DNA from 3 places in the Roseibium alexandrii DFL-11 genome. Region 2 is predicted to be linked to each of the others. Evidence: predicted binding sites of a transcription regulator. Region 2 holds the regulator's gene; each other region holds the start of a gene.
What was found. The regulator LexA, encoded in region 2, represses DNA repair genes until DNA is damaged. The targets are predictions, from matches to a motif close to TGTTCNNNNTGTGTTCNG.

Region 1: the regulator LexA is predicted to act here: its motif matches at 4,591-4,608, upstream of parE (DNA topoisomerase IV subunit B).
Region 3: the regulator LexA is predicted to act here: its motif matches at 1,012-1,029, upstream of uvrA (excinuclease ABC subunit UvrA).

Annotation. Positions count from the first base shown of each region.
Region 1 is NZ_CM011002.1:1,080,312-1,087,397, forward strand. Features, by position in the region: gene SADFL11_RS05060 (GGDEF domain-containing protein) at 1-525, opposite strand, end outside; gene SADFL11_RS05065 (DEAD/DEAH box helicase) at 652-2,094, opposite strand; gene parE (DNA topoisomerase IV subunit B) at 2,422-4,497, opposite strand; gene SADFL11_RS05075 (tetratricopeptide repeat protein) at 5,094-5,951, shown strand; gene SADFL11_RS25205 (hypothetical protein) at 6,104-6,247, shown strand; gene xth (exodeoxyribonuclease III) at 6,553-7,086, opposite strand, start outside.
Region 2 is NZ_CM011002.1:1,489,191-1,496,276, forward strand. Features, by position in the region: gene SADFL11_RS06955 (hypothetical protein) at 253-651, shown strand; gene lexA (transcriptional repressor LexA) at 996-1,709, shown strand; gene SADFL11_RS06965 (ComEC/Rec2 family competence protein) at 1,779-4,274, opposite strand; gene gltX (glutamate--tRNA ligase) at 4,409-5,833, shown strand; gene gltA (citrate synthase) at 6,067-7,086, shown strand, end outside.
Region 3 is NZ_CM011002.1:1,361,129-1,368,214, forward strand. Features, by position in the region: gene SADFL11_RS06375 (single-stranded DNA-binding protein) at 178-735, opposite strand; gene uvrA (excinuclease ABC subunit UvrA) at 1,238-4,165, shown strand; gene SADFL11_RS06385 (DUF1127 domain-containing protein) at 4,405-4,557, shown strand; gene SADFL11_RS06390 (DUF1127 domain-containing protein) at 5,144-5,293, shown strand; gene SADFL11_RS06395 (hypothetical protein) at 5,409-6,050, opposite strand; gene SADFL11_RS06400 (S49 family peptidase domain-containing protein) at 6,138-6,845, opposite strand.

The DNA.
Region 1 (7,086 bases), 410 kb from region 2:
ATAGCGGATCGCCTCAAGGGAGGACTGCAGGTTCTCAATGTGCTTTTTTGATTCCAGCAGCTGGCTTTCCAGCTTCCGATTAGAGGCAACCGCATTCTGGGTCGATTTTACCAAATGGGTCACATAAAGCTTCAACTTATCGGGATCGGAGATGCCGGCAATCTTCATACCGGCCTGTTCTAGTGCGGCACCATAGTCCGAGGTCGCATCAGCGCTCAGCTTGAGGGTCTCGACTATTTCTTCGACTTCGCGAGAGACTTTCGAACCAACATCATCGAGCCGGTCTCCCAATCGGGTAGGGGATAAGAACCGGCCATAGAGAGACAGCATTTCATCGGTGCTGATCCGGCCATTGTCTTTTACCGCTTCGTTGATTGCCCGGTTTAGGCCCTGATTGTATCCGGCGGAATATGTGTACCAGAGTTCATAAGATCGCGGATAAGCGGGTAAGGTGTTTTTCCTTATGTACCCGATCGCGGACTCACCGTATCCGATGGTCCTGATATGATCGTCCTTATCCGACATCAATCTTCTCTCAGTCAAGTCTTCTTCGGTGGCCACCCCACACGGCCCGAATTCCCGACATCCAAAATCTGACGTAACGTTTAAGGACGAGTTAAATATATAATTAGGTTTCCCATTAATTGGGGATCAGGACGCTTTTTTCGCCCGTGGGTCCCGAAGCAGGAACGCTGGAATATGCACACCTTCGCTGAAGGCTGGCGCGTTATTGTCCTGCTTTTGCGGCTTGTTCGCTGGTTTCTGAGAAATCTTTTGAACTCGGTTAGTTGGGCGTGTTTCTTCAACTGGAGATTCAGGGGCAGGTTCTTCGGTTTTCCGGCGTGACTGGCCCCGTTTTTTCGGCGCTGGTTTGCTCTGAGCTGCGTCGTTATCGTTGCTGGAATCTGCCTTGGAAGTTTTTGAGGAACGGCGCTTGGCTTTGCGTTCCGCTGCGGCAGCTTCAAAGTCAATCGATTCGCCGACCCATTCAATTGACTGGTTTGTCAGCTCTTCGATCGCGCGCAAATACTTCTGATCGCTTTCCGTTACAAGCGTATATGCTGTGCCGCTGCGGCCAGCGCGTCCCGTCCTACCGATACGGTGAACGTAGTCTTCCGCATTAATCGGAACATCGTAGTGAAAGACATGACTGACTTCCGGGATGTCCAGGCCGCGGGCAGCTACATCACTTGCAACGAGCAACTTGATCGCGCCTTTCCGGAAGTTTTCCAGCATCATCATGCGAGTGCGCTGGTCCATGTCGCCATGCAGGGCGCCAACATTATACTCGTGGCGCTCGAGCGACCGGAACAGCGTTGAAATATCGCGCTTGCGGTTACAGAATACAATCGCGTTCTGAAGGTCTTCAGCACCTTCCAGAAGTTCGCGCAAGGCGACACGTTTATCGTAATCTTTGCCGCCAGCAGCCTTCAGCTGCTGCGTAACATTTTCTGCCGTCGAGGAGGTAGGAGCCACTTCGATCCTTGCAGGGTTTTGCAAGAACGTTTCGGTCAACCGCTGAATTTCCGGTGGCATCGTTGCAGAGAAGAACAGGGTCTGCCGCGTGAACGGGATCAGTTTGCAGATCCGCTCGATGTCCGGAATGAAGCCCATGTCGAGCATACGGTCAGCTTCATCGATCACTAGGATTTCGACGCCTTGGAGGAGCAGCTTGCCGCGCTCGAAATGATCCAGCAGGCGGCCAGGCGTTGCGATCAGCACGTCGGTACCGCGATCGAGTTTCTTGTCCTGCTCGGCAAAGGAGACGCCGCCAATCAAGAGGGCTACGTTCAGCTTGTGGTTCGTGCCGTATCTCTCGAAGTTTTCCTGGACCTGAGCGGCCAGTTCGCGCGTCGGCTCCAGGATCAGCGTGCGCGGCATACGGGCCCGGGCACGTCCTTTTTCAAGCAGGGTCAGCATTGGCAAAGTGAAGCTGGCAGTCTTCCCGGTCCCGGTCTGTGCAATGCCGAGGACATCGCGCCGTTCCAGAACTTGAGGTATGGCACCCGCCTGGATAGCTGTTGGATCTTTGTAACCTGCCGCATCAACTGCAGCGAGGACCTTCTCGCTAAGACCGAGAGTATTAAATGACATGGAGCACTTTGCCCGAATGATGTGATTTGATGGCAGCGGTTCGTTTTGAACCGCCCTTCGCCGATTTGGCCACACCCTACATTTGTTCGCTGGTGAGTCAATGCATTGGCGAGGTTAAATATCAGAAATGTTCAGTAATTCTCTGGTGGTTTTGCCAACTCAGTTAATGGTTGGACATAAATCATGCGCGATTAAATGTGTTTTATGAGTGATCATACGCATAAAACTTCAGCATCACATGATTTCATCGGCATTTGAGACAAATGAACGCCAGTTGCCGGCAAACCGGTAACCTGTTGAATTGATTGGGATCCATGCGGAAATGCGCTATATATCAAGGTCGTCGGCGAATTCCGCATTGTCCTGGATGAACCGGAAACGAGCTTCAGGTTTGTTGCCCATGAGCCGTTCGACCGTATCGTTGGTGTCCGCAATTGCGAGCTCATCAACGCGGACCTTAAGAAGCGACCGTTTGGACGGATCCATGGTCGTTTCCTTCAGCTGCGCCGGCAGCATTTCGCCAAGACCCTTGAAGCGGCCGATTTCAACCTTCGATTTGCCTTTGAAGACGGTCGCCAAGAGTTCGTCCTTGTGCATGTCGTCGCGTGCGTAAAGCGTCTTTCCGCCTTGGCTTAGGCGATAAAGCGGCGGCACCGCAAGATAGAGATGACCGCCGCGTATCAGTTCCGGCATCTCGCGATAGAAGAACGTGATCAACAGAGAGGCGATGTGCGCGCCGTCCACGTCCGCATCAGTCATGATGACGATTCTTTCGTAGCGCAGATCTTTTTCGGCGTAGCTGGAGCGAGTCCCGCAGCCGAGCGCTTGAATGAGGTCCGCGAGCTGCTGATTGGCGACCAGCTTGTCGCGGCCTGCATTGGCGACGTTCAGGATCTTGCCGCGCAGCGGTAAAATGGCCTGGTTGGAGCGGTTTCGCGCCTGTTTTGCAGAGCCGCCCGCCGAGTCCCCCTCAACGATGAAGAGTTCCGTTCCTTCCGACTGACTGGTCGAGCAATCCGCGAGCTTTCCGGGGAGACGAAGTTTGCGCACGGCCGTCTTGCGGGCAACGTCTTTTTCCTGGCGGCGCCGAAGGCGTTCCTCGGCACGGTCGATTACCCATTCCAGAAGTTTGTTGGCTTGATTGGGCGAGGCGGTCAGCCAGTGATCAAAGGCATCGCGAACGGCCGTCTCGGCAACACGTGTCGCTTCGTTGGTCGCCAGTTTGTCTTTGGTCTGGCCGACAAACTCGGGTTCCCGGATGAAGACCGATAGCATCCCGCCAGCAGATGTCATGACATCATCGCCGGTAATGATCGAAGCTTTCTTGTTGTTGACCAGCTCGCCGTAGGCTTTCAGACCGCGCAGCAGGGCATAACGGAAGCCCGCTTCGTGGGTTCCGCCTTCCGGGGTAGGAACCGTGTTGCAGTAGGAGTTAATGAAACCATCCCCTGCGAACCAGCTGACGGCCCATTCGACCGCCCCGTGTTTGCCGGTCTTGTCGGTCCGGCCGGAAAAAACCTCATCGACAACCGGCCGTTCCTTGCCGAGGCGCTCTTTCAGAAAGTCCCGCAAGCCGCCGGGGAAGTGGAATACAGCCTCCGCCGGGGTTTCGTCCTTTTCTGAAAGCAACTCCGGAGCGCAGTGCCAACGGATTTCCACGCCGCCAAAAAGATAGGCTTTCGAGCGCGCCATCTTGAGCAAGCGTGCCGGCTGGAATTTCGCACCCTTGCCGAAAATCATCTCGTCCGGTTTGAAGCGGACCATTGTGCCGCGGCGGTTTTGCGTGTCGCCAATATGCTCCAACGGTCCTTGGGGATGACCGCGACGAAAGATCTGACGATAGAGCTTGCGGCTTCGGGCCACCTCCACAACCAGTTCGTCCGACAGGGCATTAACGACAGACACGCCAACGCCGTGCAATCCGCCGGACGTTTCATAGACTTTGCTGTCAAATTTTCCGCCGGCGTGCAGGGTCGTCATGATGACTTCCAGAGCCGACTTGTCTTTGAACTTCGGATGCGGATCGACCGGGATGCCGCGGCCGTTGTCCGTGATGTTCAAATAGCCATCTGCACCAAGAGAGACATCGATCCAGGTGGCGTGTCCCGCAACAGCCTCATCCATTGAGTTGTCGATGACTTCTGCAAAAAGGTGGTGGAGGGCCTTTTCGTCCGTGCCGCCAATATACATACCCGGACGTCTGCGAACGGGCTCCAAGCCTTCCAGGACTTCAATATCGGCAGCTGAATAGTCGCTGTACTCGGCAGCAGCTTGTGACTTCTTTCGCGCCTCAGAGAGATCCGCAACAGGCGTTGGCGCAGGCTTGGGTGCTGGTGCTGGTTCCGACCCTACTGGATTGGAAACAGCTGCATTGCCTGCAAAAAGATCGTCTTTTCCGCTCATTGCGTATCGCCCGATGGGTACCTGGTTTTTCTATTGCTGTGCTGACCGCGCATGTGAATTCGCTGGTCCTACACCGAATCATGCGTCAGTTTGAAGTACAAACATAGAACAGCCAAGGAAATTGGCCTGAAGCCCCCGTTTTCCCCAGCGTTGACGCTAATTGGCATTGCTGGAGCCGTTTTGAAGATATGGAAACCGATCGTCAACCTGCGTGTGTTTCGATTGGGTTTGAGGAGGGGCGGCAAATTGTGCCTATTCAGCAACACTTGGCGGCAAAGTATTGCGGTGCCTTTATGGAACCGCTTGATGCCCATGTTCGGCCATGATTGCGGTACACGAGTGGATCAACACGCAGCGCTCGGCACGAATACGGATGCCAGGTTGCGCGATGGTTCAATGCGTTACGGCGGTTTTGCTGGGGCAGGGCGAGCAGCCCAACTAAGGCCAGATTGATCGCTCACATTTGGGACATCGCGCAATCGTTTCAAGACGCATGGTGAGGTGTCAAACATTCAAGCATCAGCTTGGTGTAACAGATGAATGGGATATGTGCCCGTGACGATGAATATCGTTCGCGGGAGAATAGTGTGAACGGGATGTACAGCAAGAAGACACATCGTCAGCACTTAAGCGTCGGTGGGGCCATCATCGGCGCGCTCGCCTTGATGATGGCAACAGTGCCGTCCCAGGCGTTTGACGGCCAGCCGGCGGCGCCCGGACCGATCAATCCGTCGACCATGTCGCCCAATGAAGCTCTGCGCACTGGTGCCCGCCAGTATTATTCCGGCGATAAAACAGCAGCGATCTCGTCTTTGAAATACGCGGCAGAAAACGGGCAGACCATGGCTGCCTGGAAGCTTGGTGATATGTACGCCAAGGGCGACGGTGTTCAGGAAGACGACTACAAGGCCTTTCAATACTATAGCCAGATCGTCCGGGATCATGGCAATGACAGCCCGGATTCGCCGGACGCACCGTTTGTTTCCAGCGCCTTCGTAGCACTTGGCTCCTATTACCTGAACGGCATTGACGGCACCGTCATCAAAGATGAAGGACAAGCCCGCAGGATCTTCACCCACGCAGCATCTTATTATGGCGATGCAGCTGCCCAGTTTCATCTTGGTGAAATGTACCGGGAGACCAACAGCCGGATGGCGGTGCGCTGGTATAATCTGGCTGCGCTCAAAGGCCATGTCGGTGCTCAGGCCAAGCTCGGCGAAACGCTTTACTCTCTTGGATCTTCAGACAAGAAAAAAGCTCGTGCTTTGATGTGGTTGACTGTTGCCCGTAAACAAGCCACCGGCCAGGATACAACCTGGATCAACAACCTGCATGAACAGTATTTTGCAGTCGCGCCGGAACCGGTTCGTGCACAAGCACGGTCGTTGGCTGAAACATGGATTGAAAACAACCGTCCGGATATGCTGACGGCTCAGCAGGTTCCAACGCAGTAATTTGCGCAATGCGGCTTTGACCGCGTGAAACCCACCAGACACACAGCGCTGTCGTTATGAAGATAAAAACGCATGTTTTCTGCAGGCGGCGACCAATCACGATCAATCAAAGGATCGGTGTATCCGCCAAATCGTCCGGTGACGCCTGTTGAATGCGCGATACCTCAGGAATCTCCAGAGCTTGCGGGCAGGGAGCGTTGCTCATCTTCCAGGACGTGTTGTTCAGAACCATCGAACATGTCGCCATTTTCGGGCTTGAGCCGCTGGACAAGCAGATGGAGTCGCCGATGCTGTAGTCCTCACCCTGATATCGGCACGTGCAGGGCACGTTCGGTTTGGCCGTGTCTTGGGCTTGAGCTTCAGTTGAAACGTATAAGGATCCGCTCGACAAGAGCGTCGCAGTCAACGCGGCAAAGAGATTTGGGGAGCGCAGCTTGAAGCTGCGCCAGGAGAAATACCCGCTTTTCGCCGGTGCGGGCCAGTGGCCTTGGTCCTTTATCCCATTACTGAAAACATAGCATGCCGGCGAAGGATCGCAAACGGCATAGACCAGCCAATGTCTTCAATGCAGTGGATACAAAGGCGCGGGGGGCATCGGTGTTCAGGCTGCGAGTGTAACCCACACGGGAACATGGTCGGACGGCTTTTCCCAGCCGCGAACATGTTTGTCGATTCCGCAGCCGAGCATTTTGTCGTTCGCTTGCGGTGACATCAAAATGTGATCAATGCGGATACCGTTGTTTTTCTGCCAGGCTCCGGCCTGATAGTCCCAGAAGGTGAATGTTTCTGGAGCTTCGGTGCAGGCGCGGATGGCTTCGGTCATGCCAAGATGCGTAAGCGCGCGGAATTTCTGACGGCTTTCGGGCTGAAACAGGGCATCGTCCGTCCAGTTTTCCGGATTCTTCGCATCGACCGGATCCGGGATGACATTGTAGTCGCCCAGGAGAATGAAGGGCACTTCTTCCGCAAGCCGTTTTTCAGCATGAACCAGCAATCGGTCCATCCAGCCGAGTTTGTAAGGAAATTTTTCGGTCCCAAGCGGGTTGCCGTTGGGCAGATACAGGCAGCCAAAGCGGACAACGCCGTCTCCGTGCGTCACCGTTGCTTCGATATAACGCGCCTGTTCGTCGTCGTC
Region 2 (7,086 bases):
GATAAAACAACGTGACTTGCCACGGTCAGAGCGTTTTGTGCGTTTTAGGCCGACTGGTCCCACAGCTTCATAGAGCTTAATCCAAGTATAGATTGTTCGCCGTTTCAGAACGATAGTCTTTCCAGACCAATCGATAGAGTATAATTGGCTCTAAAACTCAAAACAGATTTGGGCTTACATTAATACTTTGAGGCATCGAACAAGACTGTTTCATCATGGAAAGCAAGAAACTCGATTCCGCTTGAGTTTTTGTTGCAGGCCTGTGCCGGAGCTGGAGAAAAGATAGATTACTTTCTCTTTGGAGAGGCATTACAGCGACAACAGTCCGAATTGATTGAAACTGCCATCGATGATTTCCGAATAATGACCATGAAGCTAACTGGCGAACGGATCCTCATCGAGATCCTGGAACAGCACGCCCCAGAAGCGCTTGCGTTCATGGAGGCGAAGGAAATGCAAAAAGAAGGTGAAACCATCGGACTGGCGATGTTGATATTTGCTGAATTCATCGAACGAGAGAAAAAGGCATTTGTGGACAGCGGGCGCATGACCAACAAAGAATTCAAAGATTACATTCGAAATGTGGACCGATATGACCTCCCGTACTTTGCACGGGCGATCAAACACCGAAACAAAAAGGGTCCGCAATAGGTCCGCAGTCGAACACTCCTGGACCGGAAGCATCTAACATCGAGGAAAATTCTCTATTTGTTTTCAATACGTTCCACGTTTAATTTGCATTGGCCGATATTGCGGACCCTACGGTCCGCAGTCGATGATCACTCAACCTTTTGAAAACAAACCGCACTTTGAACTCTGCTGCCATTTATTTACGGCCAGACAAACCGCTGCCCGTGCCGTTTAATTCTAACAGCTACAGCAGAACAGTAAGAGAACGTTTACCCTTGCAGAACACAATGAGAACAGGTAGCATGTTCTTGATTTGTACTGAGCGATTCTCAGACAAAACCAAACTCAGGGCGAGGAACCGCAGTATGCTGACGCGTAAGCAGTACGAACTGCTCATGTTCATTCACGAAAGACTGAAGGAAACCGGCGTCCCGCCGTCTTTCGATGAAATGAAAGATGCTTTGGACCTCCGCTCCAAATCCGGCATCCACCGGCTGATCACAGCCCTGGAAGAACGTGGCTTCATACGCCGGCTTCCCAACAGAGCCCGCGCCATGGAAGTTGTCCGCTTGCCGGATTCGATCGCGCCGGGTCTGGGTGCGCCGCGTCCAAGAGGCAGCTTCTCTCCAGAAGTGATCGAAGGATCTCTCGGCAAACCGGCACCGGCTCCAGCACCCGCGCCGGAACCTGTTGCAGCATCGACGGAAATCCCGGTCATGGGACGGATTGCGGCCGGTGTTCCGATCGAGGCGATCCAGACCCACAGCCACTCCATCAGCGTCCCGCCAGAACTTCTCGGCAAAGGGGAACATTACGCTCTGGAAGTGCGCGGAGATTCGATGATCGAGGCTGGCATTTTGGACGGGGACACCGTCCTGATCCGCCGGACGGAAAGCGCCGATAGCGGCGACATCGTCGTGGCCCTTGTGGACGACGAGGAAGCAACGCTCAAGCGGCTGCGCAAGAAAGGCCCATCGATCGCGCTTGAGGCCGCCAATCCGGCCTACGAGACCCGTATTTTCGGACCGGGCCGTGTCCGTGTGCAAGGTAAACTTGTTTCTCTATTCCGCCGGTACTGAGGCGTCTATACTGGCAGGCATCTTCAAGAGTTGCCCGCTGCTTCGGTTTTGTAAGTAGTCCCGAGTGGTTTAATCAGCTGATGCGCGCAAGCTGGCGCGCGTGACCGTTCCTTGCTTGTGCCACGGCCGCGGAGGCGCTGGTTTTGCGTACTCGACTGATTGTATTTGGGTTTGGCAAACGACTGCGTTGGCAGTTTTAGCCGGTGCCGGTGTAGTTTGCGGATGCATTACTTGGGCTAGCGCCTCACTTCTTCTTTGAACCGCAGCTTCTATTCTCGCCCCCTTTTTGACCAGCGGGCCCTTCGTTGGGGAGCCTGTTCGACAGACTTGTTCCAGCCAGATGGAGACAGCGCCGCGCGCCTTTCTGATTTCCCGGTCGAACACTTCGGCTGCGCGGCATACTTCTGGCGCGACCATATCGGTCACGATCATATCGGCCTTTTGACAGTCATAAAAAAAGGCGTCCCGGGTTTTGGGCAGCGCGATGTGGATCGGCACGTGCTCAACACCAACTACTCCCCGCGCTGCAAACGCCCGGACAACACAGCCTGAAGGGTCACAAGAGCGCTGATCATCTTTCATCTTGCGCGATTTAATCGCTTCAGCTGACACTCCTTCCCTTTCGAACCAAGTCTCTACGGAAAAAGAACTTCTCGCGCTGGACATCTGTAAACTTCCCTCAAAATCCCGCGCGGCCAATTGAGGCCCGGTTGCCGGAATGTAAATATCTGGCGGGCGCGATATTATCGCAAGCGCAATTCCGATAGACGCAAGACCCAAACAGATCATCCGGAAGCGGCCTGGAGCGAGCAGCAAACCCAAAAAGCCTGCCAACAAAACAGCGGCAGACAGGCCGGTCAAACTGCCCATCCGGCCAAAGTCAGGCGCAATTTGTTCTGTGAACTCGGCTATCCGAATCAGCACCGCCAGACCGGCGCTCATGATCTTGAGTGGGATTGCCGCCAAACCGAACGGCATCAGGACCAGTGCGACCACGCCCATTGGCATTACGATGATCGAAAAAACCGGCATTCCCAGCATGTTACCAACCAGTCCGAAGGGCGCGATCCGGGAAAAATGGTACGCACCGACAATGCCGGTTGCGATCCCGGCGACGAGTGCCGTCACGAACAAACCGGTGGCCCATTTTAGTGCACCGGACAAGAACCAAAAGGGCCCGTTTGCTGATGGGATGAAAATCCTGCGTCTCTTTTGATGCGACCGCCACAGATCATAAACGGCGACCAGTGCGATCACGGCCGCAAACGACATCTGAAAACCTGGATAAAACAGGCGTTCCGGCGCGAGCAGAAGTAAAAACAGGCCGGCGATTGCGACCGATCGCAGCGTCAATCCCCGGCGTCCGGTCATGATCCCCAAAAAGACCAGCGCGATCATAATGAAGGATCTTTGGGTAGCGACCGATGCCCCGGACAGCAGAAGATAAAAAGCTGCCGCGACGAGGGCGAGAACCGCTGAGACCTTATGGATTGGCCAGCGCAGCGCAAGGCCCGGGATGAGTGCCAAGGTGCCAAGACACACAGCATAAGCACCGCCTGCAAAGAGCGCCATATGCAGGCCAGAAATCGCCAGTATATGCGCAAGGCCCGCAGCCCGAAGGCTCTCTTCGGTCTTTTCATCTATACCGCCGCGGTCCCCCACCAAGAGTGCTACCGCAAGAGCAGTTTCCGGGCCTTCCGGCAAAAGCGCCGAAATCCGCGCCGCCAGGTGCTGGCGGAGCCCATTAACATGGCGAACGAGCAGAAGGACCTGAGATGGCGCAGGTCCCTGGACGATCTCAGGAGCTCCGTAACTGAAGCCGCTTGCGCCAATGCCGTCAAAATAGGCGCGGAAGGAAAAGTCATATCCGCCCGGCACCACAGGGCCCATGGGCGGAAACAAGCGGGCCCGGACTTTGATCCAGTCGCCGGGTGCAATGCCCGCATCTGCCGGAATGCGCAACCGGACCCGGTTTGCAAACCGCGCGTCGGTATTGGCTCTGGCATCAACTTCACTGAGGCGGACCACAACGCGCTTGCCGGACCGGGTTTCCTGCACCTTCAAGACTTCACCGCGCAACAGAACTGTCATCGGCTCCGCCAGCCGGGGCGCGTCCACTGCAGCTGTTCGGAGTGTTGCAGTGCTGAGCCCTGCCAAAAGGGCGAGCAAAAGGATCAAAATTCGCGGCAGGCCCATTCGGATGGCATGGGAGCCCGCGAAACCAGCTGATAAAACGAATAGCACGCCAAGAACCGGCCAACTCGGCTCGTCAGGCAACAAGCTGTAGAGAAAAATACCGGCGCTGAAGGAAAATCCGGTCCACAGAAGACCCTGCTTTTGCCAAAACTGCTCCCAATCGTCCGCCGTTCCCGCCCAACCGGCGCGCTGATCAATTGGCCGGTCTTTGCGTTCTCTCCGGGCTCTCAGAAACGCGATCCAGGGCGATGCGTCGGTGGGCCTGCGGCTGTTATCCATGTTTGACGATAAAACTGAAAGGTCACTAACGGGAGCGCCGGGGACACCCCGGTTGTCATCATCGGCGTCTGGTTTCACCTCCCGTACCACCCGCGCTCCTTCTGCCGGGTTTGACGATCGCAGCAAAGCCTATTTTGCCTCAGGCTTGCCTATGCTAAGACCGCGCCACTATCCGTCAGGCGCAGATCCGCGCCTCATTCTGACAGAGACTTTCAAAAAGCACCATGGCACAAGATATCGTCACGCGTTTCGCCCCATCCCCGACCGGATTTCTTCATATTGGCGGTGCCCGCACCGCACTCTTCAACTGGCTGTTCGCCAAGCATCACGGCGGCAAGATGCTGCTGCGCATCGAAGACACAGACCGGGCCCGCTCCACACAAGAAGCGGTCGATGCGCTGATGGATGGTCTTTCGTGGCTGGGCCTTGATTGGGACGGCGAACCGATCTCCCAGTTCTCCCGCGTGGCACGCCACGAGGAAGTTGTTGACCAGATGCTGGAAAACGGCACGGCCTACCGCTGTTATTCCACGCCGGAAGAAGTGGATGCGATGCGCGAAAAGGCGCGCGCAGAAGGCAGGCCGCCACGTTATGACGGCACCTGGCGCGACAAGGATGCGTCCGAAGCGCCCGAAGGCATTGATCCGGTGATCCGGCTGAAAGCCCCGCAAGACGGTGAAACTGTCGTGGACGACATGGTTCAAGGCCGTGTGGTGATCCCGAACAAGGATCTTGATGACTTTGTCCTCCTGCGCTCCGACGGCACGCCGACATACATGCTGGCCGTGGTTGTCGACGATCACGACATGGGCATCACGCATATCATCCGCGGCGTCGACCATCTTACCAACGCGGCCCGGCAGACGTTGATTTTTGATGCCAACGGCTGGGACGTGCCGAAAATGGCGCATATTCCGCTGATCCACGGACCGGACGGTGCCAAACTTTCCAAGCGCCATGGCGCGACGGGCGCCGAAGCCTACCGGGCCCTCGGCTATCTGCCGCAAGCCATGCGCAACTACCTCGCCCGCCTCGGCTGGAGCCATGGCGATGAAGAGATCATGTCGCTTGAGGACATGGTCAAATGGTTCGGCATGGATGCCGTTGGTCAGTCGGCAGCGCGCTTCGATTTCAAGAAGCTGGAAAATCTCAATGGCCATTACATGCGCGCAACCGACGACGCTGAGCTGCTTGAGCATTGGAAGGTCTATCTAGCCCATGCGGGCGATGGGGCGGCGGTCTTGGAATGGATGTCGGACGCGGCCAATGCCCAGACGGCTCTGACGGCCCTTCCCGGCCTGAAGGAACGCGCAAAGACACTTGTCGAACTGACCGACAGCGCGTCCTACCTTTGGCGCCAGCGTCCTCTCGAAAATGACGAGAAGGCGATCAAGATCCTCACAGATGACGCCCGGGCGGTTCTGGGCGATCTGAACGGCGTGCTTTCTGGCGTTGCTGACTGGCAAGCGGAACCGCTGGAGGCGGCTGTCAAAGCCTATGCGGAAGACAAGGATGTGAAACTCGGCAAAGTCGCCCAGCCACTGCGCGCTGCGTTGACCGGCCGGGGCACTTCCCCTGGCATTTATGACGTTCTGATTGCGCTCGGCCGGGACGAATCCCTGGCCCGGATTGCCGATCAGGCTGCCTGACACAGCATTGACCATTGTTCCGGCGCATATTGCTGCAGTGCGCCGGAACATAAGCAAACCGCAACATGTAGGTCTTTGACCAAAGCGTTATACGCTGCTGCTTGCGGCAGTGCGGCAAATGGGCTAGGCAAGACGCGACCATTCCTCCAGCACAGTCTGGCCGCCTCATTTGGGTCTTGCATCCAAGGCCCGTGGCTCGGCAGTGCAAGGGTAACAAATAGGGGGTTTTCTGAATGGCCGACAACAACGCCAAGCTCAACGTCGGTGGCAACGACCACGATTTCGACGTCCTTGACGGATCCATCGGACCGTCGGTTGTGAACATCTCGTCCCTTTACAAGGACACGGGCATGTTCACCTACGACCCGGGCTTTACCTCAACCGCATCGTGCGAATCCAAAATCACCTACATCGATGGTGACGAAGGCACGCTGCTGTATCGCGGGTATCCGATCGAACAGCTCGCCGACCATGGTGACTTCCTGGAATCCTGCTATCTGCTGCTCTATGGCGAGCTGCCGACCAAGACGCAGAAAGACGATTTCGTCACCCGTGTGACCTATCATACGATGATCCACGAACAGATGAACCGGTTCTATTCCGGTTTCCGCCGCGACGCCCACCCGATGGCGATCCTCTGCGGCACCGTCGGCGCCCTGTCAGCATTCTATCATGACAGCACCGACATTTCCGATCCGCATCAGCGGATGGTCGCATCCCTGCGCATGATCGCGAAACTGCCGACCATGGCTGCGATGGCCTACAAGTACCACGTCGGTCAGCCGTTCGTTTATCCGCGCAACGATCTCGGCTACGCAGCGAACTTCCTGCACATGTGCTTTGCTGTTCCGTGTGAAGAGTACAAGGTAAACCCGGTTCTGGCGCGCGCCATGGATCGTATCTTCATCTTGCACGCCGATCACGAGCAGAACGCCTCCACATCCACCGTGCGTCTTGCCGGTTCTTCCGGTGCGAACCCGTTCGCATGTATTGCAGCAGGCATTGCCTGTCTCTGGGGCCCGGCACACGGCGGCGCCAACGAAGCGGCGCTGAACATGCTTTCCGAAATCGGTTCTGTTGACCGCATTCCGGAGTTTGTTGCCCGCGCGAAAGACAAGAACGATCCGTTCCGTCTCATGGGCTTCGGTCACCGGGTCTACAAGAACTACGATCCGCGCGCCAAGATCATGCAGAAGACCTGCCACGAGGTTCTCGGCGAACTCGGCATCAAGGACGATCCGCTCCTCGACATT
Region 3 (7,086 bases), 130 kb from region 2:
ATCCGGCGTGGACCGCAATTCGTGTCATTTTGTGAAAGAATACTACACCAAGCCGGTACGTAAGGTTAAGTGCGTAGGTACGGTGCAGGTTTCCAAATCACGTCAGTGTGACGTATTTGCATGTCTCCGCCTGGCGTGCCAGCACACCGGCACACGCCAGACGGGAATTTTAAAGACTTAAAACGGGATTTCATCATCCATCGGGCCGGAGCCACCGCCGCCGGACGGGCCACCGAATCCGCCGCCCGAAGATCCGCCGCCGTAACCGCCGCCGCCGCCGCCGAAGCTACCGCCACCACCACCGGAGGACCCGCCGCCAAATCCGCCGCCGCCCTGGTCATTGCCGTAATCCGGAAGTCCGCCGGGCTGACCGCCGCCTTCACCGCGGCCGTCAAGCATCGTCAGATTGGAGTTGAACCCTTGCAGCACGACTTCGGTCGAATACCGGTCCTGCCCGGACTGGTCCTGCCATTTACGGGTCTGCAGCTGGCCTTCCAGGTAGACCTTGGAGCCTTTGCGGAGGTAGTTCTCCGCCACCTTGCAAAGGCCTTCATTGAAGATGACCACACGGTGCCATTCGGTTTTCTCGCGGCGCTCTCCGGAACTGCGGTCACGCCAAGATTCCGACGTGGCGATGCGCAGGTTGGCAATCGGCCGGCCATCCTGTGTACGCCGGATTTCCGGGTCCGCTCCAAGGTTCCCAACCAAAATGACTTTGTTGACACTTCCCGCCATACTCAGCTCCTGTTTGTCTTTTTGCTTCCGGCCCAGCTTTTTTGGCAGCAGCACGGCCTGATGCCCTGAAGAGGCGCAGCTTTATTGGGCCACACCCTAACGATCTCCTCGCATCATCGCCGCCACTTTTTCCGCATGCCCCCCATTTTCCACAATGTTGAGCACTTACCGGGTCTCGAATGCGCCGCATCACTGCACCTGCGTAGGCAGCATCGAAACCCCACGACCTATCTCCAACAGGTCTCAGTCCTCAAAATGGTGCGCGATTAGGATATATGTACTTGTTTTGTTCCTATCATCTTTGTATCTTGGGCGCAATTTTCGCAGAACCTTTTCGGCTTCCTGGTGACCTTGAACAGCATTTTCCGTCGCTGCCCATCTAGAAGCCCAACTGGAAACTGCTATATCGGGTCCGAGTGGCCCGCCCTGCCCGTTTAGCCGGACCGAATTCATTCTTGAGCCCAGACTGGGCGGCCTGCAAAAGACCAGAAAGACACGTAATATGACGACGCCGAAGGCCCCTGACACCGACAGCTGGAAGAACGACCCGACCAAGGTGCTCAGCGTCCGCGGTGCTCGTGAACACAATCTGAAAAACGTCGATCTCGATCTGCCGCGAAACAAGTTGATCGTGATGACCGGATTGTCGGGCTCGGGGAAGTCTTCCCTTGCCTTCGATACAATCTATGCGGAAGGCCAGAGGCGTTATGTGGAAAGCCTGAGCGCTTATGCCCGCCAGTTCCTGGAAATGATGCAAAAGCCGGATGTCGACCAGATTGATGGTCTTTCCCCTGCGATCTCCATTGAGCAGAAGACAACCTCCCGCAATCCGCGCTCCACGGTCGGTACGGTCACAGAGATCTACGACTACATGCGCCTCCTGTTCGCACGCGTCGGGATACCCTACTCACCGGCGACCGGGCTGCCGATCGAGAGCCAGACCGTCAGCCAGATGGTGGACCGGATCATGGATCTGGACGAAGGCAGCCGCCTCTATCTGCTCGCGCCAATGGTTCGCGGCCGCAAGGGGGAATACCGCAAGGAACTTGCGGAGCTGATGAAAAAAGGTTTCCAGCGGGTCAAGATTGACGGAACCTTCTACGAGATTTCCGAAGCCCCGGCCCTCGACAAGAAATTCAAGCACGACATCGACGTGGTCGTGGATCGGATTGTCGTGCGCGATGATATCGCGGGCCGTTTGGCTGATTCCCTTGAAACTGCGCTGAAACTTGCCGACGGCATTGCCATTGCCGAGTTTGCGGGCGAAACGGTAGAAAACGGTGATCCGAAGCGGATGATCTTCTCCGAGAAATTCGCATGCCCGGTTTCCGGCTTCACGATTTCGGAAATTGAACCGCGCCTTTTTTCTTTCAACAACCCGTTTGGTGCCTGCCCCACCTGCGACGGCCTTGGCACAACGCTTGCCTTTGAAGAAGATCTCGTTGTTCCGGATCACACCTTGTCTTTGCGGGAAGGCGCGGTTCTGCCCTGGGCGAAGACCGGAACAACATCGCCGTATTACACCCAGACGCTCGAGGCCCTTTGCAGCCACTTTAATGTGTCAATGGCAACGCCTTGGAAAGACCTGACCGCCGAGGTTCAAGAGGCCGTCTTGCACGGCACTGGGAAAACGGCAATCGAGTTCGTCTATGACGACGGCGTGCGGAGCTACCGCACCGAAAAACCGTTCGAGGGCGTCATCGGCAATATCGAACGGCGCTGGCGCGAGACCGAATCGGCCTGGGTGCGCGAAGAACTGGCCCGCTTTCAATCGGATCACGCCTGTCCGTCCTGTCAGGGTTTCCGTCTGAAACCTGAAGCCCTGGCTGTCAAGATCGCAGACCGGCACATCGGCCACATCACGGAGCTGTCGATCCGTGACGCCGCACTCTGGTTCGATGCTCTCCCTGAAAAACTCAACGACAAGCAGACCGAGATCGCCGGGCGTATCTTAAAAGAGATCCGCGAACGGCTGAAATTCCTCAACGATGTCGGCCTTGAGTACCTCTCAATGGCCCGGTCCTCCGGCACTTTGTCCGGTGGCGAAAGTCAGCGCATTCGTCTCGCCTCGCAGATCGGCTCCGGCCTGACCGGTGTTCTTTATGTTCTCGATGAACCCTCCATCGGGCTCCATCAGCGCGACAACGCTCGTTTGCTGGAGACGCTTCGCCACCTCAGGGATCTTGGCAATACGGTCATTGTAGTCGAGCATGACGAGGATGCCGTGTTGACCGCCGACTATGTGGTTGATGTCGGCCCCGGCGCTGGGGTTCATGGCGGCCAGGTCGTTGCGAAGGGCACGCCGCAAGAAGTCATGACCAATGGCAACTCGCTGACTGGCCAGTATCTGTCCGGCGCAAAGATGATCCCGCTGCCTGCAGAACGGCGCAAGATCAACAAGAAACGCAAGATTTCCGTAAAAGGCGCGCGTGGCAACAACTTGAAAGATGTCGATGTCGACGTGCCGCTCAGCACGTTTACATGTGTCACCGGTGTATCCGGTGGCGGCAAATCCACGTTCCTGATTGACACACTCTATAAGTCAGCCGCCCGCCGTTTGAATGGCGCGCGCGACAATCCGGCACCACATGACCGCATCGAGGGCCTTGAAGTTCTGGACAAGGTAATCGATATCGACCAGTCGCCGATTGGCAGGACACCGCGCTCGAACCCGGCAACTTACACCGGCGCTTTCACACCGATCCGTGAATGGTTTGCCAGCATGCCGGAGGCCAAGGCCCGTGGTTATCAGCCTGGCCGTTTCTCGTTCAACGTCAAGGGCGGCCGATGCGAGGCCTGTCAGGGCGATGGTGTCATCAAGATTGAAATGCACTTCCTGCCGGACGTTTACGTCACGTGTGACGTCTGCAAAGGGAAACGCTACAATCGGGAAACACTGGAAGTGGAATTCAAGGGCAAATCCATTGCCGATGTCCTCGATATGACAGTTGAAGAGGCCGCCAGCTTCTTCTCCGCCGTCCCAGCCGTGCGCGACAAGATGGAAACTCTGGCGCGCGTCGGGTTGGGCTACATCAAGGTGGGCCAACAGGCCACAACGCTCTCAGGCGGTGAAGCGCAGCGGGTGAAGCTTGCCAAGGAATTGTCGAAACGATCCACGGGCAGAACACTCTATATCCTTGATGAACCGACCACCGGACTGCACTTCCATGACGTTGCCAAACTCCTGGATGTGCTTCACGAACTGGTCGATCAGGGGAACACCGTTCTGGTGATCGAACACAATCTGGAAGTCATCAAGACAGCAGACTGGATCATTGACCTTGGACCAGAAGGCGGCGATGGCGGCGGTACGATCGTTGCGGCCGGCCGGCCGGAAGATGTGGCGTCTGTCAAAGAGAGCTACACAGGCCAGTTTCTTGCAGAATTATTACACCGCAGGCCACACCGGGCGACTGATGCTGCTGAATAAAATGGCAACCTGAAATGCGGAGCTGCATTGCTCCGCAACATATAATTCCAAGTATTTGTTTTTACTTTTTATTCCGATATATTAAATCGATTAGTTTGATTATATTTTTTGCAATGCACAAAACGCATGTCAGGCATGCAGATGCGGCACTTCTTTAAATTTGGCTGGTGAAATATATATGGTTTCAACAACGACGCAGCGGGTTGGAAACGACACCTCTGCCAATAAGGAAAAACAAAATGTTCGATACCGTTGTACGCAAATACAACAACTGGAAATCCTACCGCCGTGCGGTTGACGAACTTTCCAGCCTGTCCAGCCGCGAGCTGCAGGATCTCGGCATCAGCCGGGGCGACATAAAGTTTGTTGCCCGCCGCAGCCTTCAGGGCTGATTGAAAATTTAGAGATCGCGTCCCGAGGCACTCCTCCTCCCAGCCAACGGACGTGTGACACGCAGGGCATCCTCCTCCCAGCCCTGTCACGTCGAAACAACGCCCGCCAGTACCTCCTCCCACTGGCGGGTGTTTGTTTGTCTAGCGTCCGGTTTTCCCAAACGCATTCAACTCCCCAAACTTCAGACGCCGAAGCTCAGCCACCGATTGGTCGTGTGCGTTTGTGCATCCGCTGGCTTCTGCGTTCAGTAGACGTGGCCTTCCGCATTTTAGGGATTATCTTGTTGGGGAGAGCCGCCTGAGATCTCGCTTTTTTCTGTACGGCTCGGACCTCATTCCTGGTGCCCATAGCCGCTCGCTCAAGCCTGCTCCGCAACTAGCCGTGCTGCAGTGTTCAGCACTCCCATGCGCTGAACGTCAGACTGAGGCGTTAACTCTTTATTAACTTGCATTTTTTGCATATCAGCTTCGCGTTTGCCCCTCTACCTCGCAGCGCACAAAACACCTATTTCCCCGCTGTAACGAGATGAACGGGCCAGTCGCCGATCCGCGGTGTCATGGCCATTAGATAAAAAAGGCCAGAGCCATGATCGATAACGTTGTACGCAAATTCAACAACTGGAAAAGCTACCGCCGGACCTACGACGAACTGTCCAACCTGTCCAACCGTGAGCTGGACGACCTGGGCATTGCCCGCGCGGACATCGCGCGCTACGCCCGCGCCGCCATCAAGTAATTCAGTTTCGCGGTCAAAGGCATCCTCCTCCCAGCCAATGACCGTGATCCTCTGCGGGTTTCCGCAGACCTCAAAAAGCGCTTGCCGGATCCTCCTCCCACCGGCAGGCGTTTTTTTATGTGCTCAGGAACCAGCGGTCACCCTCGGCCAACCAATGATCGATTGGCATGATATCCGGACGTTTGCCATTGGCATTGACCCAGGAATCAACGGCATAAACCGTACCGGTTTTCTTTTCGGTGACTGTCGCAGTCGCATGAGGATAACGGCCATCAAGAAAAAAGCCGCGCGCAACGGGAGCGCTCACGTCGTGATGCCTCAGCATCTTGTGTTTTTGGGTAACTAGCAGAAGCGACGTAGTGTTCGTGCTCTCATCGATACAGTCCATTTGACCGGATACACCCGCGTTTTCAATATCAAATCCACCGACATCTTCTTCAGATCCGACCGTTACGGCAACGCGGCGCTCTTGCCATGCGACCGCATGCGCAATTGCCTGCCGCTCGGCACTTGGCGATGCCCTGCCGGACACCAGAATCACACGTAAACGAGCAAGATCCTGCCGGGAATACTCAACAGGCGTTTTGTAGACGCAACCAAATCCATGACAAATGTAAACTTTGTTTGCTTTGGGGGGGACACCGTCGTGTGTACCAAACCAGCCGGTCGCTTCGCTGGTAGACTGGCTGGCGCACGCAGTGACAATCAACAGTGCGGCAACCGCCATGATTGCTGTAGGGGACAGCGGAGAGAACATCAGGATACCTCTGGCGAGGATGATTCACTTGCCGGATACGCTGGCGACTTGATGGGATTGGATGTTGCGGTGATTCTTCTGCAGCAATCAATGCATAAGCAGCCGAGTGACCAAACCAGCAAAAGCTCGTTCTTCAAAGAGAGTCTGTCCGGTAAACCCAACCTTGCGATCATCCTCAATGATTCTGGTGGCTTTGAAGAACTCGAAGAATGTCTGATTGGCGGCGGCAAGGAGCTTGTAATAGGTCTCAATATACCGCTCTGGAACCGGGCCTGGCCGCGCAGCGTTCCTTCGGGTAAACCCATGGAATACCAACCGGCCCTCTGGGGCCATCCAGCGTTCGTCTGCGGCAAGGAACAAGAAGGTGCAGCCTGACATGCAGGTGTCTCCTGCCGACACTTGTGCGACAACGCGCGTGCCTTGGTCCTGCGCCGATCTTATGATGTCCACCAAGCGAAAAGATGCCGCAGCATCGCAGCCTTTGGGGAGATTGAGATGCAAATACACTGGCGATGTGCGATCACCGGCCATTGCCAAATCCAGCAGGGCTTCCACCAAATTCCGGTTCAAGGCGCCCGGGCTGTAATCCGCAATCTCGCCACTCAGCACAAGGTGGTTGGCAAACCGTTCAATTTCGACAGCATTCGCTCGTCCGGGCATAAGAAAGAAGACCAACGACGCCATCATCAGTCCAAACCCAAATAAAGACCATTCTCCCATGCGAATGCCGCTGATTACGGCGTGATACGTTGTCGGTGTATTTGATTCAATTCCGGTTCGAGATTCCTTCCACATAGGGATACCTCCGCGCACAGTTTAGGCGCACTTTTTGCGCCTTTTCATAAAACTGTCATTGTTAGCCGGGAGGCTGCAAGTGTTATTCTTGCGAAAATTTTCTTTTGCCGGGCAAGCAATTAATGTCTTGTCACACTGCACAAAAACTCAGCCGGCTAGATATTGGAAATCGAGGTTTCGCATCAAAGACCTGCCGACACGAACAGCTCTTTCGTCGGTTTATCGGGGTTTGCGAACCTCT